Linked DNA regions of Acidicapsa ligni. The protein of the gene in region 2 interacts with the protein of the main gene of each other region in a pairwise test. Links are inferred from orthologs where the notes say so. Each region holds a gene or a part of one and is shown on either strand. Other genes may lie near its edges.

The links.
Region 1: the proteins of OHL19_RS17185 (region 2) and rlmB interact in binary tests that used the Escherichia coli proteins (3 or more experiments, as listed by UniProt). The link is inferred for Acidicapsa ligni from one-to-one orthologs.

Annotation. Positions count from the first base shown.
Region 1 is NZ_JAGSYG010000001.1:766,689-776,224, reverse strand. What follows is about bases 2,009-4,894. They hold rlmB (23S rRNA (guanosine(2251)-2'-O)-methyltransferase RlmB), read right to left. Parts: upstream 3,912-4,894; coding sequence 3,105-3,911; downstream 2,009-3,104. Other genes in these bases: OHL19_RS03020 (hypothetical protein), read left to right, coding at 4,767-4,894; OHL19_RS03025 (RNA polymerase sigma factor), read left to right, coding at 4,064-4,690; OHL19_RS03035 (M1 aminopeptidase family protein), read right to left, coding at 2,009-2,979. In the rest of the region: OHL19_RS03040 (SGNH/GDSL hydrolase family protein), read left to right, coding at 1-812; more of OHL19_RS03035, read right to left, coding at 967-2,008; more of OHL19_RS03020, read left to right, coding at 4,895-5,159; OHL19_RS03015 (zinc ribbon domain-containing protein), read left to right, coding at 5,278-5,805; OHL19_RS03010 (LytR/AlgR family response regulator transcription factor), read left to right, coding at 5,878-6,702; OHL19_RS03005 (hypothetical protein), read left to right, coding at 6,754-6,924; OHL19_RS03000 (ferredoxin--NADP reductase), read right to left, coding at 6,940-7,770; OHL19_RS02995 (acyltransferase family protein), read right to left, coding at 7,901-8,989; OHL19_RS02990 (Dps family protein), read right to left, coding at 9,143-9,536. UniProt on the Escherichia coli protein: Specifically methylates the ribose of guanosine 2251 in 23S rRNA.
Region 2 is NZ_JAGSYG010000005.1:66,683-76,278, reverse strand. The notes cover bases 4,044-6,989. They hold OHL19_RS17185 (NAD(P)H-hydrate dehydratase), read right to left. Parts: upstream 6,379-6,989; coding sequence 4,708-6,378; downstream 4,044-4,707. Other genes in these bases: OHL19_RS17180 (HlyD family secretion protein), read right to left, coding at 6,597-6,989; tsaE (tRNA (adenosine(37)-N6)-threonylcarbamoyltransferase complex ATPase subunit type 1 TsaE), read right to left, coding at 4,256-4,711; OHL19_RS17195 (trans-sulfuration enzyme family protein), read left to right, coding at 4,044-4,143. Outside these bases: OHL19_RS17215 (VWA domain-containing protein), read left to right, coding at 1-169; OHL19_RS17210 (VWA domain-containing protein), read left to right, coding at 153-1,310; OHL19_RS17205 (PLP-dependent cysteine synthase family protein), read left to right, coding at 1,572-2,525; OHL19_RS17200 (carboxypeptidase-like regulatory domain-containing protein), read left to right, coding at 2,522-2,899; more of OHL19_RS17195, read left to right, coding at 2,995-4,043; more of OHL19_RS17180, read right to left, coding at 6,990-7,829; OHL19_RS17175 (TolC family protein), read right to left, coding at 7,832-9,298; OHL19_RS17170 (sigma-70 RNA polymerase sigma factor region 4 domain-containing protein), read right to left, coding at 9,478-9,596. UniProt on the Escherichia coli protein: Bifunctional enzyme that catalyzes the epimerization of the S- and R-forms of NAD(P)HX and the dehydration of the S-form of NAD(P)HX at the expense of ADP, which is converted to AMP.

The DNA.
Region 1 (9,536 bases), on a different replicon or contig from region 2:
ATGTTCATCCATTTCGTTTTGGTGCGTTTGTGGCGGCTGCGGTTTTTACCGGGATGCTGACTGCTACGTCAGGGCTTGCGCAGCAAACTCCACCGCCTGTTTCGCAGGCACCGGCGGCGGCTGCGCCACAGCGTCCTCACCTGGTTGAACCGCCGACGGACTGGCCGAATATGAAGCGATTTCATGATGCGGATGTAGCATTACCTGCTGCAGCTGCGGGTGAAGAGCGGGTTGTGTTCATGGGCGACTCCATCACGGAGTCGTGGCTGCACAGTGGCATTCCAGAGGCACAGCGGACGGCGGCTACGGACCCTGGATTTTTTCCTGGAAAGCCGTACGTGAATCGCGGCATCAGCGGGCAGACTACGCCGCAGATGCTGGTGCGTTTTCGCCAGGATGTGGTGGAACTGAAGCCGCGCGTGGTGGTGATTCTGGCGGGGATTAACGATGTTGCGGGGAATACGGGTGATATGACTCCGGAGCAGACGGAGGACAACTTTGCGTCGATGGCCGACCTGGCTCATGCCAACGACATCAAGGTGGTGCTTTGCTCGATTCTGCCGGCCTTTGATTTTCCCTGGAAGCCGGGGCGCGAGCCTGCTCCGAAGGTGATTGCATTGAATGCCTGGATCAAGGCGTATGCGGCCAGTCACGGTTATACGTATGTCGATTTTTATTCGGCAATGGTGGATTCGCGGGGCGGTCTTCCGGCCACGTTGAGCCGTGATGGGGTGCATCCGAATAAGGCTGGGTACGACATTATGAATCCGCTGGTGGAGGCGGGGATCGCCAAGGCGCTGGGCAGGGAATAAGTCCGCATCGATTCGAGTGTTTCTACTATTGCTATGAATCAGACTGGACTGGCGACGGCGTAGCTTTTCATCATGAAAAGCTACGCCGTCAGTCGTTGCGCAAATATTGCGATAGCAGAATACCCCGCCAGGAGAAATGCTTTAGTTGGGCGTGTTAGTTCGGCGTGGCGGCTTCGATTAGTTTGCTGTGGATGGTGGCCTGGGTTTCGGGGATGGCGCCGTCGTTGAGGCGGACTTCCGAGGGGATGCCCTGGAGCAGGATGCGCTGCACTGTTTTAGAGCGGGCCTGGAGGACTACGCGCTGGGTGACGCTGGCGGTGTCGCTGATGACCTGAATGGGGGCTTCGACGGCGACGTAACCGTTGTTGGCAACGTTGACTGCGACCAGATACGAACCGGGAACAGAGGCGGCACTGGAGAAGACACTCTCGATGGAGAGGTCAGGCAGACCTTTGTCGGCGTAGACCCAGTCGGCGAAGAACCATCCGAGGTTGCGGCGTTGGCCGGCTTGTTCGATGAGTGTTTCGAAATACTCCGGTTTGGTGTCGGCTGCGGGGTCGTAGGCGCGCAGGGCTGCCGACAGGGTTGCGTCGCTGACCAGATCGCGAAGCATCCAGAAGACGTAAGCGGCCTTGGTGCGGTAGTAGACGGGCGAGATGCAGGCGGTGAGCGGCTGACCGTCGCCTTCGCCGGGACTGGCGGGTTCGGCGAGGGTGAGAGCGGCGCGGGAGCCGTCGAGTGTGGCGAGGGCGCGTTCCCGGCCCTGCTGTTTTTCAATCCAGAGAGTGCCCATGAAGTGGGCTACGCCTTCGCTGAGCCAGGCTCGCGGCGAGAGCACCCAGGCGTGGGTGAGGGCATGGGCCATGAGACCGTCGAGAACTTCAGGAGTGGCGGCTCGGATCGGGGTGGCGAGCATGGCTCCGGTTTCAAAGGGGACGTCGGCTGGATCGGGAAGGTCGAGGATGGTGAGCTGCGAGCGCGGGCGCTGACCGAGCCAGCCCTGGAGAAACGGGATGACTTCGGTGGCTGCTTCATTCCAGGCGGCGATGTTGGGTGTGGATTCCGGGCGCGTCCAGAGGGTGATGTTTGGGCCTTCGCTACTGCTGCGGCTGGCGAGGAATAGGCTGGGAGCTTCGAAGCCGAGAATTGCGTCGTCGACATGGGCGGTTGAAACGGTGGCAACTGAGGCGTCGGCTCCAAGGGTCTGGGACAAAGCGGCTGGACGGCCATTGATCAGGGCGACGTTGGGAGCCTGGCCCGGGGGTGTTTCGACGGTGAGCGCCAGGCGGAAATGGGCTCCGGCGCTGCGGAGTTTGTGAGTGCCGATTTCATCGAAGAGGCGCGCGCCATCGCCGAGGATGACGGGGACGGATGAGACGGGATACCAAACGACGTTGCCGAAGCCGCGGAGGCCGGTGAAGTCGATGCCGATGCGATCCCAGTCGGAGTGAGCAGCGACATCGTCGGGGGTTCCGATGGCGAGAAGACGCTTGGCGGACTGGGCAATGATGCCGGAGTAGGTTACGTCCAATTGCAGGCTGGCACCGGGGGCGAGCGGGGCGGACGGGGTGATGGCTGCCTCGTGAAGCTGGCCGGTGTGGTCCGCGTCGGAGTTCAGAACGGCCTGGGTGAAGGGCATCTGACGTCCGTTGAGGCGGATGATCTCCCAATCGAGCGTGGAAGAAAGCTGCAGAGGGATGTGGAGGAGCGGCGTTTTGCCGTCGTTGCGCACGGTGACCAGGGCGCGCACGGCGAGGTGGCCTTCAGCGGGGCGGAGGCGGGCGTCGAGGTCGAAATCGGTGTAGGTGAGGGCTGCTCGCTCGGCGTCCTCGGCGGTGGGCTGAGGAGCGATCTTTACTGCTGCCTGCCCTGCTGAGAGATTGCCGGAGGCTTTCAGAGCGTCGGAATTCTGCGGGGCAGGGGTGGTTTGCGGGTTCGCAGGGTCATTGACGTTGTCAACGGTCTGGCCGTTGGAGTCGATGGAACGGGAAAAGAGGACTTTGCCTTTTTTCGCCGCGTCCTGATCGGTCTGCTGGATGGTCTGCGAGGAAACGGGAGGTGTTCCGGTGGAGGTTTGTGCCTGGGATGGATGGGCTGAACTGATTATGGCCACTGCTACGGCGAGAAGCATGGTGGAGACTGCTGCCGGGAAAATGCTTGCTTTCATGATTCTGTTCTCCGGCCTATCCCCTGAGCTGTGAATCTGGCCATCAATGGAGTTTGGATGTTTGTTAGATCCCACCCGAGGTCATGTTCCATGACCTCGGGTGCCTGGCAGATCCGATTCGATACTTACGAACCCAGGCCTTTCTGTTTCTTAGGCTTGGACGCGGCAGTGGGAGATTTGTCTGGAACGCCGGTGGCTGCCTTTTGTTTACTGCGGCGCTGGCGGAAGGCTTCAAAGAGCACCACGGCTCCGGCGGCGGAGACGTTGAGGGAACTGACGCCGCCAGCCATGGGGATGCGCAGGAGATGATCGCAGGTGCGGCGGACGAGTTCGTGGAGACCGTCGCCTTCGCGGCCCATGACCAGGGCGCAGTCGCCGGTGAAGTCGAACTGGTCGTAGTCCATAGTGCCGCGCTCGTCGAGACCGATGATCCAGATGTTCTTACGCTTGAGCTCTTCGAGGGAGCGGACGAGGTTGACGACGCGGGCGATGCGGAGATGCTCCTGGGCTCCGGCGGCGGCCTTGGCGGCTACGGCGCTCAGGGGCGCGGCGCGGCGCTCGGTCATGACCACTGCGTCGACTCCGGCTCCGTCGGCGGAGCGAAGGAGTGCGCCGAGGTTCTGGGGATCTTCAACGCCGTCGAGGGCGAGGACGAGGCGCGGGGTGGCGATGGGTTCCAGAATGTCCTCGATGGTGAGGAACTGCTGGGCGCGAACGATGGCGACGACTCCCTGGTGAGCCGGGGTGTGGGCCATGTCGGTGAGGGTTTCGCGGGGCTCGGTGCGGAGGCGGATTTTGAGGTCGCGGCAGAGGGAGACGATGGCTTCGAGGCGGTCATCGCGGCGTTCGCGGGCTACCAGCACGTGATCGAAGCGGCGTTTGCCCGCTTTGAGCGCCTCTTCGACAGGGTGCAGTCCGTAGAGAATTTGCATATCTTTAGTGTAGATCGTGTGCGATTTCTATGGGCTGGTGATAGTGGATAGAGTCGAACAAAATACTGTTCCTGAAATTATCTTTAAAAAAATATCCACTTTTTGAGAAAAAACTTCGTCCTGGGAGCCGGATTCCGCGTCTACTTGATGTGATGACATCGTTCGCCTCAGCAGCTATCGTCGATTCCGTCAGCGCCCGGGCCGCTCAAGAACTGGTTCGCCAGGAGAGCCTGGCGATTGCCGAGGGTCTGAAACGGCAGGATGTGGGACTGCTTGACGAGCTGATTGTTCGCTATCAGCACCGATTGTTGCGCTACCTGCTGTACCTGACGAGCAATCGCGAGCAGGCTGAGGATTTATTCCAGGAAGTCTGGATGCGGGTTCTGCTGCGCGGTGGTCAGTTCAATGGCAAGGCGCGGTTTGACACGTGGCTGTTTACGGTTGCACGCAACCTGGTGATCGACCTGCGGCGCAAGCGCACGATGTCGAGCCTGGATGAAATGTTCGAGACGGCCGGTGATGAAGACAGGCCGATGGGCATCGAAATTGCGGCGGATGGACCGACGCCTTTCGATCAGTGTTCGAGTGGCGAGGATCGTGACAGACTCACGACGGCGCTTTTGCAAATGGAGCCTTTGTACCGGGAAGTGCTGGTGCTACGGTTCCATGAAGATCTTTCTTTAGAAGAAATTGCAAAAGTTACCCACGCCCCGCTTTCCACGGTAAAATCGCGACTGTATCGTGGATTGGCTTTTATGAAGCCTAAGCTGGCAGATTAGATCCGAATTCCAAGGCCGCACTGGGTCAGCCCGTCCTATCCAGATAAAGGCCACAATCAATAGCGGAGACGGCAGGTTGAGCGCAGCCAAGCAAATTCGAAGCACGGGGCAGGACACTTCCCACGTGGTGGACACCAGTCCGTCTGCGGATTTGCTGAATGCGCTGCATGGGCTGGATGCAAACCGGGAGCGAACCGTAGCCAATCGTACGCGACGAGTGGTGAGGAGTTCTCTGGGTGTTCGACGAGAACAACAGCAGGGAGGAAGCCGCAACCGGGCTGTCGCCCTGGGGTTTGCGCTGCTGGTCCTTGTTCTCATTGCGCCACTGATATGGGAAGTTACGGACAGCCTGATTGCGGGTGAGCATCTGGCCGATCCTGGAAGCCAGCTGAGCCTGTGGGCGTGCATCGTTTGCCCTACGATTCTTGGCGCGGTACTGGTTGCCGGATGGTGGAAAAAGCGATCCTGAGTCATTAAAAATTCAACGATGTCTCTTAGTTGAAATTAGTCGCAACTTCTTTTCGATCTGTGTCGTCTCAAACAGTAGATTTGTATCTTAAATCTGAGTTATGCTGTCCAGATCACTTATGCGCGATCCACAATCCATACCGATTAACGAAGACGCCCAGTTGATTCCGCTCTGGTCAATGATTGTGGCTGGAATCGCGTTTATCGTGGTGGAGTACTATTTCTGGTATGTTCTGCCGTTGCAGCGCCATCATCCGCCGGCCCCACTGGGACTTAGAACTTATATCAATTTGTCCTGGGGGATTCTGGCTTCGCTTTACTTTCTGATGGTGGGATATGTAAGTAAGGATGCGCCACGAAGGTCGATGAGCATGCGGTTCTGGATGCTGATCTGCTTTGTGTTGCCGGGTGGTATCGGCGCGGTGCTCTACTTTCTACTGCGGCTGCCGATCATTTCGAAATGCGCGGCTTGCGGAACGCATGTGCTGAATGATTTTCACTTTTGCCCGCAGTGCAATTATCAGCTTACGGCGAGTTGTGGAAACTGCTTCCGATCGGTGCGCATCACTGATTTGTACTGCACCGGGTGCGGACATGAGCTGGCGGAAGATCAGATGCCTTCGCGTTTGCGTGTCATGGTAGATTAGGCCCCAGTGCCCAATGACATTCCCAAAGACGATTCCTTGCAACCAAGTACGGAGTACGATGCTCAAATCCCCATGCCCATTACTGCGGTCATAGTGGATGACGAGCAACTGGCTCGGGAAGAGCTGAAGTACCTGCTGGATTCCATTGGCAGCGTTGAGATTCTGGCTGAAGGCACGAACGGGATCGAGGCTGTGGACTTGATTGAGGAGCACCAGCCGGACCTGGTTTTTCTGGATGTGCAGATGCCGGGGCTGGACGGTTTTGCCGTCCTGAAGCAACTGGTCGATCAACGGGCGATGGAGCGGTTGCCGCAGATCGTCTTTGCCACTGCTTACGATCAGTACGCGGTTCGCGCCTTTGATGTGAACGCGGTGGATTACCTACTGAAACCGTTCGATCGCAACAGAATCTTGCAGACAGTGGATCGGGCGCGGGCGCGCATCCTGGAGAACAGCCAGGATGAACCACCCTCAAAGGCCGAGACGGATCGCCGCGAGACGGAGATGGATGCGCTGCTGCAGTTGCTGAACCGACAGCAAAATTCAACGCGTGCCAGTGCGCCGAGCAAGCTGATTGTGCAGGTGCAGAGCCGATTGCTGCTGGTGGACCAGGCGGAGATTTGTTTTGCAGCAATTGAGGATGGAACGATTCGCGTGGTGACGCCTTCGGTGGAGGGCCACTCCAAGTGCAGGACGCTGGAAGATCTGCTGGAGCTGCTTGACCCGAATTTGTTCTGGAGAGCGCACCGGGGATTTGTGGTGAATATCAATCACATTCGCGAAGTGGTGCCGTGGTTCAAGTCGAGCTACCAGTTGCGCATGGATGATCGCAAGCAGACGGAGATTCCGGTGAGCCGGGCGCAAACGAAGAGATTACGCGAACTATTTAATCTTTAGGATCCTGAAAGCCTTGGCGTTTCTCTAAGATAAGAGACCGAGGTTGACCTTGTGGGACTTGTAAATTTTATTACGCGCGGATTTATCGACTTCTTTGGGATTACCCATCCGACACCAAAACAAGAGCGACAGGCGGCGTGGTTTATCTGTGGACTGCTGGTTTTGATTATCGTGGTCGCAGCGCTGGTGTTTGGTCTGATCGTGATGGTGGTTGGACGATAGAGCCCGATCGAAGGCTTAGTCGTAGCGCTCGAAGATGATTTGTTTTTTGTGCCAGCCGAAGCTGGTGAGGCGCTCACGAACCCCGGCGACCATGTTATTCAGACCGCAGATATAGGTGTGAATATCGAAGACCTGAGCCTGCGGGATGGAGGCTTCGGCTGCGACTACGTCCTGCACTACAGAAGCGAGTGCGATGGGCGATTCTCCACCGGACGGGCTGCGCTTTTCTATGATCGCGTCGAGATGCTCCTGCACGTAACCGCGTGGTCCTGACCACTCTTCATGAGCGCGGCTCAGGGTGGCGATGTAGTGAAAGTTCGAGTGGCGCGCGGCGATGCTTTCGAAATACTCGCGGTAGTAGATTTCGCTTTCGTAGCGGGTGCCGTAGACGAGCCAGATCTGCTTGCCTTCGCTTCGGTCCAATCCTGCATCGGGGCCTTGGTCGGGAAAGAGCCATTGCGTAAAGCCGCGCATGGGCGCGATGCCGGTGCCGGTGGCGACGAAGATGGAGTCGGTGACCGGGGACTTGAGCACGAAGTGGCCGTGCGGTCCATGCACCTGAACGGTGTCGCCTATGTTCAGATCGATAAGGTAATTGGAAAAGAAGCCGCCCTCGACGCGATTGACGCAGAGGTCGAATTGATTTCCGTTGGCTGCAGAGGCGATCGAGTAGGCGCGAGTCTGAACCTTGCCGTTTGGATCGGGCGCTACCGCAGACAGAAACTGGCCAGGCGCCAGATCGAAGTCAGGCAGTTCGTCGATCACGAATTCCAGGTGAAAGCACTGGGCTGATTCGGAGATGCAGACTTTACTCAGAAGACGGGCGGTGTATGTGGGACGGGCCAATTGAGGTTCTCGCTTAAAGAAGAAGTAAGGCCAGTTGCGAGCCTGAGCGGTGCCACGATCGATTCCATTATAAAACGTTTCAGATCGAGCAATTAGCTATAAAAGTGGGACAGTTTGTGGATGAACCGCCTCAAGCACCCCGATTTTTCAAGCTGAGGTATTTTCGCACTGGAATGTCGTAAAGCACCATTACCAGGTAAGCAAAGCCGACCATTCCAAGGACTCCGCTGGTAACGACTAATGCCAGGTGTGCCGAGTCGGGCTTGTAGGTGCTGTAGTAGTTTCCAAAGATCCAGATCACTGCGTAGTGCGTCATGTAGAGCGGGTAGGACAGGTTGCCTGCGAAGGTGCAGAGCTTTTCTGAAAATGGCGTCAGTGTGGCCCCGGCACCCAGCACGATCAGGAGTGGAAAGTAAAAGAGAACCACGACCGCTTCCCGTACCCAGCCTCCGTTGGCATACGGCATGACGAACGCCAGCAACAGCAATACGGATAGAACGCTGAAGCCGAGCTTTGAGCGGATGATCCATTTGGAGCGGTACACAAGCAGGCCAGCCAGGAATGAATACGCTACCCGTACGCCGCCATGCCAGAAGGTATGTCCGCTCCAGCCGCCGGAGAGCGCACCGGCCTGGTAGCCCACGACACAAAGTGCAATCGCGGCGCATACGGTAAGAAAGACTAACCAGCGCTGGCTGAACCGGAACACGATGACGGCGTAGAAGATATTCGCTACGTACTCCCAGAACAGCGACCAGGACGGAGCGTTCAGGCTAAACAGATTGAACGCGCGCTCCTGCATCGCGGGGTAGGGAATGAGAAAAATCGAAGCCAGAAACATGAGCGCGATGCGGCTTGCGCTATAGGCCAGAGGGTCTTTCGCAAATGGGTCGAAGAGCAAGGCGATCAAGCCAAGCATTGACCCCAGAATTACCATTGGGTGCAGGCGTATCAGCCTGGCTTTAAAGAATGCCCAGAGACCCATCGTGCCGACGCGATCATCGTAGGCGTAGCCGATCACAAATCCGGACAGACAGAAGAAGAAATCTACAGCTAGAAAGCCATGTCCGATGAAGAGCTTGCTGTAGTTGTAAATCGCCATTTCCATGAAGTGGAAGGTGACTACTGCCAGAGCCGCCACGCCTCTCAAGCCATCGAGAGCCTTGAAATGTCGCCTCGTAGCCGTGAGACTAGGCTCTACGTTGCCTGCAATTGTCATTGTCAGCGTAAATTCCTCTTGTTAGCTTTGTACCAGCTAAAGCTGAAGAGTTTAAGACCGGCAAAGTTCTTATATAAAGTGCCTGACAATAAGGGACCTGTAGCGTGACGCAATGCGCTACAGGTCCCTTATTTATATGACAGGTTGTTTCTGTTACAGGGTGCGGATGGTTTCGAAGAGGAACCAGGCGCGGCGCTCGGCCTCGTCGATCCAGTTCTCAAGCAGGCTGGTGGTGGCTACGTCGTTCACCCTGGAGGTGATTTCATGGGTGTTGCGCATGTATTCGACGAGCTGGAGATTGTCGTGATGCAGCTCGGCGAGCATGAGTTTGGGAGCGACGAAGGGTGCTGAGTTGTCCTTGAGGCGCTGGAATTTTGCGATCTCAGAGATGGAGTGCAAGGTGGTTTCGCCGATTTTGCGGGCGCGCTCTGCGATGTCGTCGGAGATGGCGAAGATCTGGTCCGCCTGCTCATCGAGAAGAAGATGATAGTCGCGGAAATGCGGCCCGCTCATGTGCCAGTGGAAGTTCTTGGTCTTGAGATATAGC
Region 2 (9,596 bases):
CATCAAGATCTCCACCGAGCTGCGCAACCAGTATGTACTTGGTTACAACCCCAAATCCATGCAGCGAGACGGTAAGTGGCGTAAAGTGAAGGTGAAGCTGGTGCCTCCGCAGGGCCTGCCTCCCCTGACTGTCCATGCGCGCACCGGTTACTATGCCCCACTGCACTAAATTGCTCACAACCCGCTTCTTCGCCGGCCCGCTCCTCATACTCATGAGTGCCGGCCTCAGTGCTCTCCCGCTAACGGGATGGGCGGCACAGTCCACCCCCGCCGCCGGCAGACAGACACAATCGACAGCGCCGCTCACCATCGACCGCGACCCGGTTCGATCTCCCGACGCGCCAGCCAGCACGATCGCCGCTGACGATACCGTTGCCAAAACGAAAAAAGGCTTCATCCTCCGCAGCGATGTGGAAGAAGTCTCCCTCAACGTAACCGTGCTCGACAACAGCGGACACATCGTTCAGGACCTCAAGGGCGAAAACTTCAAGGTCCAGGAAGACGGCGTGCAGCAGGCCCTGCTCAGCTTCCAGCATCAGGACATCCCCGTCTCCATCGGCCTCGTCGTCGATAACTCCGGCTCCATGTTCAAGAAGCGCCCGGCCGTCAACAAATCCACACTCGATCTCATCCTCGCCTCGAACCCCAAGGACGAAGCCTTCGTCGTGAACTTTGCCGATGACGCCTATATCGACCAGGAGTTCACCTCGGACGTAAATAAACTGCGCGATGGCCTGTCGCATCTCGAATCTCGCGGAGGAACCGCCCTTTACGATGCCGTAGTCGCCTCCGCCGACAAACTCGCCGCCGATGCCAAGCGCCCCAAGCAGGTCATCGTCATCATCACCGACGGCGAAGACAACGCCAGCACCCTCAATCTCGAACAGGCTATCCGCCGCGTACAACAGCTCTCCGGCCCCGTCATCTACACCATCGGCCTGCTCTTCGGAGATGAAATGTCCCACAGCGAAGTGCGCCACGCAAGACGCGCACTCGAAATGCTCTCCGGCGAAACCGGCGGCATCGCCTTTTTTCCCAAATCACTCGATCAAGTCGATGAAATCGCAGCCGAAGTTGCCCGCGACATTCGCAGCCAATACACCCTCGGCTACCACTCCACCAAGCCGAGCACCGAGCCAGGATTCCGCAAAATTACCGTGCTCGCCCAGGCCAAAGGCGAAGGCAAACTCGTTGTCCGCACCCGCACCGGCTACTTCCCCACAGTAAAGAACGGCGCAACCCCCGGCAGCACAAAGCCACCAGCTTCGACCACACCACCCACTCCAACAGACCCTCCCAGCAGCAATTAACGCCGTCGCCCTTTCCCTTGCTGTTACCGTTGCCCTTGCTGTTGCCCTTGCTTTTGCTGTTGCCGTTGCTTTTCTGTCTGTCATTCCCGAAGGGAATCTGCTGTTAGCTGTTGCCTCTGCCGTTGCCCCCGCCCTTGCCCTTCTGTCTGTCATTCCCGCAGGGAATCTGCTTCCCCCACTCCAACCCAAAAGACAACTACCCCAAACCGACCCACACCCAAAAGCCGCCAGAATCCTCCAGTACGATAAACTGAATACCTTATGTCTTCAGCAAGCACAACATCATCGACTTTGCGCATTGCCGATGACATCACCCAACTTGTCGGCTCCACGCCCATGCTGCGCCTGGGACGCATCGCACCCTCAACGACAGCCGGAATCTTCGCCAAGCTCGAATTTCTCAATCCCGGCGGCAGCATTAAAGATCGCGCTGCCCTGGGCATGATTCTCGACGCCGAAGCACGCGGCCTGTTGCGTCCCGGCTCGACAATCATCGAAGCCACCGCAGGCAACACCGGCGTTGGACTGGCCCTGATCGGCGTCAATCGCGGTTATAAGGTTCTGCTCTTCGTTCCCGAGGGCTTTGCCGAAGAGAAATGCATCCTCATGCGTGGCTTCGGCGCCGAAGTGCATCGCACCCCGGAAGAAGAAGGCATGGGCGGAGCAATCCGCCGCGCCCGCGATGCCTCAGCCAACATTCCCGGAGCTTTCGTAGCCCTTCAGTTTCAAAATCAATCCAACCCCGACTACCACCACGACACAACTGCACAGGAAATATGGGAGCAGATGGAAGGCCGGATCGACGGCTTCGTAGCCGGTGTCGGCTCAGGCGGAACCTTCAGCGGAATCGCCCGCTTCCTGAAGGAAAAAGATCCATCCATCTTCACCCTCGCCGTCGAAACGCAGGGCTCGATTCTGCAAGGTGGCCCGGTCGGCAAACATAAGGTAGAAGGCATCGGCGTCAGCTTCATTCCGGAAACCTTCCACCGCCAGTATTGCGATCGTATCGTCGCCGTCAGCGATGACAACGCCTTCACGATGGTCAAGCGCCTTGCCGCAGAAGAAGGCCTGCTCGGCGGCTCCAGCTCCGGCGCAATCGTTCATGCTGCAGCCGCGCTCGCCACCGAATTAGGCCCCGGCAAACGCATCGCAATCGTCATCCCCGACTCTGCCGAACGCTATCTCTCCAAGAACATCTTTAACGGTGGACTATGAAAATGCTGTCGAAAGCATTGCGATCTTTATTCGCATGCGCGTTGCTTGCAGGCTCCATCTCTGCACTACAGGCTCAAGAGCCGGTCATTCATCAGAAACCGATCCACATGCGCCATTTGAACGGGCTCGTCATCGACCGTACCGGTATATCGCTACCCTATGCCGAGGTTGTGTTACTCGATGCCAAAGATAGCCATCCACTGGCATCGACCTTCGCCGACGGCAACGGAAAGTTTGCCTTTGAAGACAGAAAGCGCGGCCAGCATCTGGAAATTCGCGCAACCCTCAAGGGCTTCAGACCTGTTCAATACGAGATCGCAATTACACGCTTTGGTGCAACGCGGATTCGTATCCTGCTTCCGGCCGCAGCTTGAATGCGCACCCTGCCCCCCTCGGCCATTGCCTTCATCAGCCATAACAAGTCGGCCACGATAAGCTAAAGAGTTGCCACCCAGCGCCAGGAGTCTTCATGTCTGAACACAAATACGCCACGCTTGCCGTCCATGCCGGACAATACCCCGACCCACAGACCGGATCGGTCAATGTCCCCATCTATCTCTCATCGACCTTTGAACTGAACGGCATCGGCAGCGACAAAGGCTGGGACTATTCGCGTGGCGGCAATCCTACCCGCGACCGTCTTGAAGAAGCACTTGCCGCCCTTGAAGGCGGCGCAAACGCCAAGGTCTTCGGCAGCGGCATGGCTGCAATCACCGCGCTCGTCGCACCGCTGCATACCGGCGATCACGTCATCTGCTCGCACAATGTCTATGGCGGCACGGCACGGCTTCTCGATCAGGTCATTCAGAACTACGGCATCCAGATCGAGTATGTCGATCTCACCAACCTGGATGCTCTCGCCGCAGCACTCAAGCCCTCCACTAGGCTGGTCCACGTCGAGACGCCGACCAACCCGCTGATGCAGCTCACCGACATTCGTGCTGTATCCGAGCTTGCCCACAGCCGCGGAGCCGAAGTCAGCGTCGACAACACCTTCTTGTCGCCCGCCCTGCAAAGCCCCCTGGCGCTCGGAGCGGATATCGTCATGCACTCGACGACCAAGTTCCTCAATGGACACTCCGACGGCCTCGGCGGTGTCCTGGTCGGCAGCAAGCCGGAACACGCAACTCGCTTTCACCTGATTCAAAAAGCAATGGGCGGCATTCTTTCGCCATTTGAAAGCTTCCTCGTCCTCCGCGGCATCAAGACGCTGCCTCTGCGTATGAAGCAGCATGAAGAAAACGGCCGCGCCCTTGCCGAATTCCTCTCGACGCACCCAAAAGTCCAGAAGATCTTCTATCCCGGCCTCAAGTCGCATCCGCAGCACGAGCTCGCAGTACGTCAGCAGAAGGGCTTCGGCTCCATGATGACCTTGGAGCTGGGCTCCCGCGAGGCCGTCGGACGCGTCCTCGGTGCGGTCAAGCTCTTCCTCAATGCAGAGTCGTTAGGCGGCGTCGAATCGCTGGCCTCCCACTCCGCCACCACAACCCACGCCGCGCTCACCGAAGAGCGTCGTCAGGCCATCGGAATCACACAAGGCCTGCTGCGTCTCTCTGTCGGTATCGAAGATAAAGACGACCTGATCGCCGACCTGACCCAGGCTCTGGCAGCAGTCTAAGCTCAACCGCAAAAAGCCCGTCTGCACTTCGATATCTCATGTATATCGAAGTGCAGACGGGCTTTTACGTTTCTCTGCCTATATTGCCCTGCCTATATTTCCCAGGCAGGATCTAGTTCAGCCTTACCACGACCTTGCGCGTATCCCCACCCTCTGAAGTGATGGTGATCTCGCCGTCAGCACGCTTGCGGATGCTCTTGAATTTTTCTCCCCACTCGATCAGCACCAGCGCATCCGGGGTCAGCATCTCATCCAGCCCAAGCGAATCAAGCTGGCGCTCGGCATCGAGCCGATACAGATCAAGATGCAACAGCTTGATCGGCTTGCCATCCAGTGAGCCGGAGTATTCATGGACCAGCGTGAACGTTGGGCTTGTGACCTCATCCGAGTCAGCAGCTCCAAGCGCGGTCGCGATTCCCTTGACCAGCGTGGTCTTGCCCGCACCCAAATCGCCCGTCAGAATAAGCAGCCGCGGCGGCGTAAGCAGAGCCGCCAATTTGCGCCCGATGGCGATGGTTCCTGCGCTGGATTTTGTCTCGTATTCGTGGACCGTGGGCTCTTTGCTCATCTCACTCCTGGAGTATCTAAACCGCCAAAATCGGCGGGTAATCCCTGCAACCAACCATACCCGGAACCGAGACGAAAATCATAGGAAAACGGGCGAAAGCGAAACGCTTTGTCGAGATAGGCCAGCGAATCCGTCGCCAGCAACGTGTGCTGATCATGTTGGCGAACCGTGATGTCCGCCGCCAGCCCATGTAAGTAGACAGCCGCTTCCACCGCCCGCTTAGGATTCTTCGGATGCTGGCCGAGCAGGCTGGCGACAAAGCCCGTCAGCAAGTCACCGCTGCCCCCCTTGGCCATTCCCGGATTCCCGGTCGTATTCACCGCCACCGAACCATCTGGATGCGCAATCAGCGTTCGAGCCCCTTTGAGCACAAGAATCACGCCGTATTTGGCCGAGAAATCGCGGGCGACCTTCAGCCTGTCCGCCTGCACCTGCTTCGTCGTCAGCCCGGTCAGCCGCGCCATTTCGCCAGGGTGCGGAGTCAGAACCATCGTCCGATCTTTCGCCAGCTCGATCAGCTTTTCCGGCTGCCGTGCGATGGCGTTCAAAGCATCGGCATCGACAACAGCCGGAATACGCGTTGCAGCCAACAGGCCTAACGCAAACTCGACTGCCTCGGGGGTTTCGCCAAGGCCGGGCCCGATGGCAAGAACCGTGATCTTATTCAGCAGCGTTTTGAGATTTTCAGCTTCCAGATTCTTCGCCGAAATCTGCCCGGTTTCATCTGCAATTAGCGCATGCGTCATCAACTCCGGCGCGAGCGCGGCCACCAGCGAAAGCACAGATGGAGACACCGCAGCCGTAACCAGGCCAGCGCCCGTTCGCAGAGCTGCCAGCGCGGTCATGCCCGGCGCGCCCGATTTACCCGGACTGCCGCCGACTACCAGCACATGGCCGTACATCCCCTTGTTCGAATCGACCGTGCGGACCGCTTCTGTAATGGCCTTGGCCGAGCCCGTCCATCGAATATTCAGGCTGGAAACGATTGTTTCTTCAGACGAGCCAATGGATGCTACGACGACCGGCTGATACCAGTAGCGCGTAAGCTGGCTGAAAACGTGGGCCGGCTTGGGAGCCGTAAACGTAATAATGGCGTCTGCGGGGAAAGATAGAAGCGGCTTATTATCAGCATCCGTCGGCTGAAGCTTGACTTCGTCCGCATCCCAGCCAGACGGCAGATCGACTGCCAGCACTGGAGACTTGGCCGCCTGCAGCCAGTTCAGTGCAGCCAGCGGAAGTCCACGCAGGGGCGGTTTGAAGCCCGTGCCGCAGATAGCGTCAAGGACGAGATCAGCCGTAAGCGCTTCAGAATGCCGGGCAAAATCATCCTCGCTCAGGATCGCCTCCGCTGCCAGCAAGTCCAGATGCTCCGTCAGCCATTTCCACGCCGTCGCCGGTTCATCATGCAATCCGGCTGGATCCCCGAGCAGCAATACCGTTACCGCGCAGCCCGATTCAGCGAGCAGGCGAGCAGCTATCATCCCGTCGCCACCGTTGTTCCCACGTCCGCAGAGAACAGTGATGCATCTGGCAGCGGGAAACTGCTGCCGTGCAAACGCTGCGACAGCGCTGGAGGCGGATTGCATCAGTTGCGCGGGTGACAGGCCAAAGCGTTCGCTGGTAGCCCGGTCGCAGGCGTTCATCTCCGCAGCGGAAAGAATCTTCATGATCCTCATCATAGTAGGAGCAGAGGGGATAGATGATCCGTGATGCTCAAGAAGCATACGCAATTTGTGAATGGCAATTTGTAAATATTGAGGACCGCTGAAAAGTTATGCGAATGCAGCTTTCCATCCTCAAGAACAAAGGACGCCATCCGAATAAATGGCGTCCCTTGTTTTGGCATTGATTTTTGATGCTGCGTTCTTGATGCGAAAAGCCCTGCTTAGTCCTTGACGCGAACGTTTGGCTCAACCGAAAGACCCGGACGGAGGAGGTGATGATTATCCTCATCCTTCAGGTCAGTAAAGTCGATGCGAACAGGCACGCGCTGGACGACCTTAACATAGTTGCCAGTCGCGTTCTCCGGCGGAAAGAGCGAGAGAACAGAACCCGTTGCACCGCCGACCTGGGTGACCTTGCCGTGGTACTTGTGACCGGTGGCATCCACATCAATCTCCACCGACTGCCCGGCGGTGATATGCCGAAGCTGGGTTTCCTTGAAGTTGGCGGTAATCCAAAGATCGTCAAGCGAGACCAGCGTCAGAAGATTCTGGCCTGGCGAAATGTTCTGGTTGAGTTCGAGATTTTTGCGGGTAATGATGCCGTTAGACGGGGCCACAATCTTGGTATAGCTCAGATTGAGCTGGGCCTGATCGAGTTGGGCCTGGGCCGCTTTGACCTGGGCCTCGGCCTGCTGAGCACGTGCATGCTGAGCCGCGACCTGTTGAGGACCGGTTTCGGCGGACTTATACGACGCCCTCGATTGGAACTCGCGTTGGTTAGCAACCAGCACGCCCTGCTGTGCGGCTTGCTCGCTGGCAATCGCATCGGCTACATCGGCCTTGGTTGCGTCGGCATTTGCAACGGCAGCATCGTACTGCTGCTTGCTGATCACATCCTTGGCTACCAGGGGCTTGTAACGCTCAAGATCCTGATTGGCCTTGAGGTTGTTAGCCTGTGCCTGCAGAACCTTGGCGTGAGCTGCCTGCACCTGGCTCTGAGCCTGCAGAACCGAGGCCTGCGCGCCGGAAACATCGGCACCCGCGGAACGCAACGTGCTGCCGGTGTTGATCGAGGTAATGGGCACGTTGACGCCAGCGGCGATGGCATTGGCCTTGGCGCTGGCAAGAGCGGCTTCCGCGTTTTCAACGGCAACCTGGTAATCGGCCGGATCGAGCTCGGCGATGACGGCGCCCTTGTCGACATACTGGTTCTCGTCCACGCTGACCTTCAGCACCGTCCCATTGATGCGGGAGCTGACCTGGATAAGATGCCCATTGATCTGGGCGTCATCCGTGTCTTCGGTATAGGTCGAGTGCCAGTAAAAGAGTCCGCCTGCGATCACCAGTACGAGAAGCACGATGATAATCAGGCCACGACGGCTCTTCTTGGGTTGAGCCTCGGGGGCCGCTTTTGTATCCGGCTGGTTGCCGGAGGCTGGAGTAGAGTCCGCCACGTTCACTTACCTCCCAAAAAATCTTTGTAATTCTGCGCCACACCCATCGCACGAGCCAGGTTGAGCTTGGCTACATTGTGCTGGTAGAGGCTGTTGATGTACTGTCCGTTGGCCTGCGCCTGGGACTGCTGAGCCTGAGAAACCGCTAGGTTATCGCTGACACCTGCGGTATAGCGCTGCTGGGCCTCGCTCAGCGCTTCGGTAGAGAGATCGACGTTCGACTTCGAAACCTCCACCTGCTGTTGCGATGAAGCGATATCCAAAAGTGCATCGCGAACATCCGCTTCAATCTGTGCATCCAGATCGCTCTGTTTGTCGCGCTGTTCATCCAACTGCGACTGCGCTACGCCGGCCTCGCCCCGAAACTGAGCTTCCTTAAAGATAGGGATGGTCACGGTGCCAGTTGCATTGCCCGTGCCATGCGAGGTCCGTACGTTAACGCCGATATCGCCATAATCCGCCTCTGCCTTGATGGTAGGCAGACGATCCGCGGTAGCTGCTTTACGTTGATCGACATCGGCAGCGGTAGTTTCAATCGAGGCCGAGCGATCTTTACGATTGGCAAGAGCCTGCTTGATGGCCTCCTGCACATTCGGCTGATCAAAAGCGGAGTAAGGAACCGTATCGGCCAACGTGAATTTTTGCTCCAGCGGCAGACCGATAGTGCGGGCCAGCGCCAGCTTATCCTTTTCCAACTGGTTGCGGGCGACGATCAACTGCTGTTCGAGGCTCTGGTAATCGACTTGGGCACGCAGCACGTCGAGCTTGGGAGAAGTACCAGCAGCGTGGCTATCCGATGCCTGATCGAGAGAAACCTTGGATGTTTTGACCTCAGCCTCGGTCGTGTCGATGCGGGCCTGATCGGCCACCACCAATAGATATGCGTTGCCGACAGTGAGAATCACCATCTGGCGAGAGTCTTCAGCCGAAAGCTGCGCCGCCTTGAAGCTATGCTTCGCGGACATATAAGTGCGCAAAGCATTTAGATTCAGCAAACTCCAGCTCAGGTTGACGCGCAGATCCGTGTATCCGTAAGGACCGATAATGGTGGGGAAACCCGGAATCTTGAGTCCCTCGGCAGCCAGATCGACCTGCGCCAGAGATTCCTTGGCGGAAGCGTCGATGGAGGGCAGCAGGGCCTGGAGTTCCTGAAGGCGCTGACCACGTGTATTCGCCGTCTGGGTGCCGCTAAGCAGCAGGCCCAGATTGTTTTTGAGTCCGCGCTGTACCGCATCGTCGAGGGTCAGCGAAAGGGTGTCTCCCGTCGCTTGCCCTGCGGTGATGCTGCCCTGAAAGTCAGCGCTGGTTGGCGCCGTTGAGCCGCTTAAACCTGGCGGAACAACGGTTTGCGCGATTCCCGGCACAACGATAGCTGTCGCGGCGGCGAGACTTGCCAGCGTAAAGGGTAGAACTCTCCTAAACTGGGCAACGAATGGCTGGAACAGGTTTTGCATTCTGGTTGGCGTCACTCACTCAACTCTTTTTGATGTGCAGGTAATGGATGCATCAGCAGGCCGCGAGGGTTCCGAAACAAATGATCGCAATACCCGCATGGCGATAAAAGCGGCGGAAATGGATCGGAATCCATGAATTTCCACCACTTGAGGACAGCCTGAAGACAGCATTGGACCTTGTGCCTTACCTGGTGCTACCGGGTATTGGATGCGTGGAGAAGCTGAGACGCAAGCGAACAGAGCGCCTGACGAAAACTGCCGCGGACCATATCCGGGGTCCAGTCCTGGGCAATCGGCCCGCCGTGCTCCGCCA